One region of the Streptomyces sp. NPDC059850 genome, then DNA from elsewhere that is predicted to be linked to it. Evidence: riboswitches for the same ligand, from Rfam matches in the RefSeq annotation. Region 1 holds a riboswitch; the other holds the start of a gene.
What was found. A riboswitch is a leader RNA that binds a small molecule or an ion and turns the genes downstream of it on or off. The one in region 1 is predicted to bind cyclic di-AMP.
Positions count from the first base shown of each region.

Region 2: another riboswitch for cyclic di-AMP. It lies ahead of ACFV9T_RS17345 (M23 family metallopeptidase); the one in region 1 lies ahead of ACFV9T_RS11960 (NlpC/P60 family protein).

Region 1 covers NZ_JBHWJI010000011.1:145,390-147,583, reverse strand. Annotated here, with positions in the region: gene ACFV9T_RS11965 (L,D-transpeptidase family protein) at 1-40, shown strand, start outside; gene ACFV9T_RS11960 (NlpC/P60 family protein) at 110-1,309, opposite strand; cyclic di-AMP (ydaO/yuaA leader) riboswitch at 1,316-1,511, opposite strand; gene pcrA (DNA helicase PcrA) at 1,695-2,194, shown strand, end outside.
Region 2 covers NZ_JBHWJI010000018.1:73,600-75,793, forward strand. Annotated here, with positions in the region: gene ACFV9T_RS17345 (M23 family metallopeptidase) at 180-971, opposite strand; cyclic di-AMP (ydaO/yuaA leader) riboswitch at 985-1,147, opposite strand; gene ACFV9T_RS17350 (M16 family metallopeptidase) at 1,339-2,194, opposite strand, start outside.

The DNA.
Region 1 (2,194 bases):
TGACGACGTGTACGTGTACGGCCGCAAGCCGGGCACGTGACCCAGGGAGTGCAGCGCGGCTGCCCGGGCACGTGGTCGGGCAGCCGCACCGCTCACTACGGCGTGGGGCCTATGCGGGCCGGACGCTCCCGTAGATCGGCATCTCGGTGATCGGCGCCTTCTTCACCACGTCGCCCGGCTTCGGGGCGTGGATCATCATCCCGTCGCCGATGTAGAGCCCGACGTGGCTGATGTCGTCGTAGAAGAAGACGAGATCACCGGGGATGAGTTCAGAGGTCGAGACGCGCGTACCGGCCTTCACCTGGTCCCACGTGGTGCGCGGCAGCGAGACACCGGCGGCCTTCCAGGCGGCCTGGGTGAGCCCTGAGCAGTCGTAGGAGTTGGGCCCGGTGGCGCCCCAGACGTACGGCTTGCCGAGCTGCGACTCCGCGAAGTCGATCGCCTTGGCGGCCTTGGTGCCGGTGGTGGTGCTTCCGGAACCGGTGCTGCTGCCGGAACCGGTGCTGCTTCCGGAACCGGAAGAGGAAGCGCCGCTCGACGGCTGCTCCTGCTCCTGCCGCTGCTTCTCCTTGGCCGCCGCCTCCCGCTGCTTCTCGGCCAGCTCGGCCGCCTTGCGCCGCGCCTCCTCGTCCTTCTTCTTCTCGATCGCCGCCAGCCGCGCCTTCTCCTTGGCGGTCAGGTTGGCCAGCAGCTGCCGGGCCTGCGTGAGCTTGTCCTGGACGGACTTCTTCTTGGTCTTCAGCTCGCGCTGGGTCTCGGTCAGCGACGCCAGGCTCTGCGCGGCCTCGCGGCGCTCCTTGGCGGCCTTCGCCGCCTGCGTCTGGAAGTCGTCGACGGCCCGCTTCTGCGAACCGGCCATCCGGCTCATCAGATGGGACTGGTCGAAGAGGTCCTGCGGGTCGTTGGAGAACAGCAGACTCGCGGCGCTCGACGTCATGCCGCCGTCGCGGTACTGGGCCGCGGCGTACGTGCCGAGCGTGCGGCGGGCCTCGTTGAGCTTCTCCGTGTTCTCGGCGACCTTGTCCAGCAGCCGGTTGACCTTGGTGGCCTGCTGCTCGGAGCGCTCCTTGGCGGAGTTGTAGTGCTGGGTGGCGGTTTCCGCCTGGTGGTAGAGCGAGTCCACCTTCTCCTTGACCGCCTCGATCGACTGCGTGGTGCCGGGCTTCGGGTCGCCCGGGGCGGCGTTCGCGGTCTGGGACAGGAGGGTGACGGAGGCGAGGGCGGCGGTGGTGAATCCGACGGCCGTGCGGCGCCCGGTGGACGAGGCGTAGGTGGGTATTCGGGTCCGCGGCTTGCGGTGCGACGCCAAGGGAGGCGCTCCTTCCGTGGACCGCCTACCGGGTTAGCTGTCGGGTTCGGGCGGTACGGAAGGTTGCCCTACGGCCGTGCGCGGGCGGGACGGTCACGTCGTACATGCCGTACGTACGTGTCGTACCGCGCAGCTCGGGCCGATTCACCCCGGTGTTGCGTTGTGGGTCCCCGGCTCCGGGCGCTTGCGGCGTGGCCGGACTCGGCGGAGGCGGCCCGTGCCGACGCGGTTCGCCGACGGGTGTACGGACTGCCTGAGGGAGGACCGTAGCCAACTCGTGGGGCTCCTGTGAAGGCTGGTGGCCGATATGCCCGGAACCGTTTCGTGACATCCATATGCGGTCCATGCGTAGGCTGTCAGTGCGGCCGCCTAGACTCGGTGAGCGATGAGCAGCCTCTTTGACGACAGCTTCCTGGCGAATCTCGGGCCTCCGGACGAGGAGCCCCCGCCGCCCGAGGATTCCGCACACCCGGGCCCGGCCGGTGGTTCCGCTGATGCAGGCGACTCCGGCGGCGAAGAGGTGCCGCACCACCTCTTCACGGGCGCGTTCGACGCGCCGGTGCCGAGCGGCGCCCCCAGAGAGGCGTACTACCGGGATGGCGCGCCGCGCCCCGCCATCGACCCGGCGGCGCTCCTGGAGGGGCTGAACGAGCAGCAGCGGGCCGCCGTGGAGCACACCGGCTCGCCGCTGCTGATCGTCGCGGGGGCCGGGTCCGGCAAGACCCGGGTGCTCACCCACCGCATCGCGTATCTGCTCGGCACCCGCCATGTGCACCCCGGTCAGATCCTCGCCATCACCTTCACCAACAAGGCGGCGGGCGAGATGAAGGAGCGGGTCGAGGAGCTGGTCGGCCCGCGCGCGAACGCCATGTGGGTGATGACGTT
Region 2 (2,194 bases), on a different contig from region 1:
GAAACGCATCCGATTGACGCGCGTTCAGCGACTCTATTCGAAGCTGCCGGGATTTCCGATGGGCGAAGGAAATTCAGGGATATTTTTTGGTCACGGCGGCACAGTTGGCCATAGGGGCGGAGCACGCCGAAGGCCCCGTCCGGAGCGGACGGGGCCTTTCGACAGGAGTGGGCGACGGGTCAGAGGTTGACGCCGTGCGAGCGCAGGTACGACAGCGGGTCCATATCCGAACCGTAGTCCGCGCCGGTGCGGGCCTCGAAGTGCAGGTGCGGGCCGGTGACGTTGCCGGTGGCGCCGGACAGGCCGATCTGCTGGCCGGGGGTGACCTTCTCGCCGACCGAGACGCCGATCGACGAGAGGTGGCCGTACTGGGTGTAGGTGCCGTCGTTCATCTTGATGACGACGTTGTTGCCGTAGGAGCCGCCCCAGCCCGCCTCGACGACCTCGCCCATGCCCACCGACTGCACCTCGGTGCCCGTGGAGGCGCTGAAGTCGATCCCGGTGTGACTGCCGGAGGACCACAGGCCACTGGACGCCTGGTAACCGGTGGAGACGGAGGAGCCGTCGATCGGCGAGACGAACGTGTTGAGGCGCTTGCGCTCGGCCTCACGCGCGGCGCGTTCCTTGGCCTCGCGCTCCGCCTTGGCCTTCTTCGCGGCGGCATCGGCCTTCCGCGCGGCCTCCTGGCGGGCCACGGCCTCGGCCTTCGCCTTGGCTTCGGCGGCCTCTGCGGCGCTCTCCTGGGACAGGGCCTGCGCGTCGATCTGGTCGGAGAGACCGTCGCCCATCACCATCGCCTGCCGGAGACCGGTGTCCTGGGCAGACGCCTCTCCGGTCGCGGCGAGGGCGGGGCCGGCGATCCCGGCGACGACGCCCGAGGCGACCGTGGTGATGCCAGCGATGTTCGCGCCGGTGCGGACGGCGGTCTGGCTGGGACGTCGGTGCTTCCCGGCGGCACGGGTGAACGCCATGGTGTGGCGCACTCCTTTCCTTCCCTCTCGCCTACCGGGTTAGCTGACGGGTTCGGAGCAGGAAGGTCTCCTACGGGCCCCTCCCCCGGCCGGGGAAGGCGTCCGATTCACCCCAGGGACGTTTGGGTCCCCGGCTCCCCTGGCACTCACACCATGGGACTCGGCGATGGCTGTCCGTGCCGCGGGTGCGGCGGTATCCGGCGAACAGCCGCACTGACGCTAGACGGGCCGTGTTTCGATCACCAAACGGTTACGGGTTTTTGTTGTTCTCGCCACAAACCAAACGCCCCGCACATCGGACATATGGGAGGACCCCGGCGTCTTACTCGACGCCAGGGTCCTTGTGGGGGTAGTGCGTTGAGCGGCCTCAGCCGGTGATGACGGTCACCTCTCCGATGCCGAGCGCCTTCACCGGCTCCTCGATCCGGGAGGCGTCACCCACGAGCACGGTCACCAACCGGTCGGCCGGGAAGGCGCTCACGACCGCCGCGGTCGCCTCCACCGTGCCCGCGTCGGCGAGCCGGGCGTACAGCTGCGCCTGGAAGTCGTCCGGCAGGTGCTGCTCGACCTGGTCGGCGAGGGTGCCCGCGACGGCGGCGGCCGTCTCGTACTTGAGCGGGGCGACGCCGACGAGGTTCTGCACGGCGACATCGCGCTCGGCGTCCGTCAGCCCCTCCTCCTTCAGCGTCCGCAGCACCGTCCACAGGTCCTCCAGCGCCGGGCCGGTGACCTCGGTGGCCACCGAACCGCTGATCGCCAGCAGCGAGGCGCCCGCCGAGCCGCCGCCGGCCGGCGAGGGCGGCGTGGAGCGCAGCACCTGGCCGAAGGCGCGCACCCCGTAGGTGTAGCCCTTCTCCTCGCGCAGCACCCGGTCCAGCCGGGAGGTGAGGGTGCCGCCCAGGCAGTAGGTGCCCAGCACCTGGGCGGGCCAGACGCGGTCGTGGCGGTCGGCGCCGATGCGCCCGAGGAGCAGCTGGGTCTGGACGGCGCCGGGCCGGTCGACGATCACCACACGGCCGGTGTCGTCGGCGATGACCGGCGGGACCGACCGCTGCGGGGCGGGGCCGCCGGTCCAGGCGCCCAGGGTGTCGGCGAGCGCCTGGTCGAGGTCGACCCCGGCCAGGTCCCCGACGATGACCGCGGTCGCGGTGGACGGCCGGACGTGCGCCTCGTAGAAGGCCCGCACCGCCGCCGCGTCGATGCCCTCGATGGTCTCCTCGGTG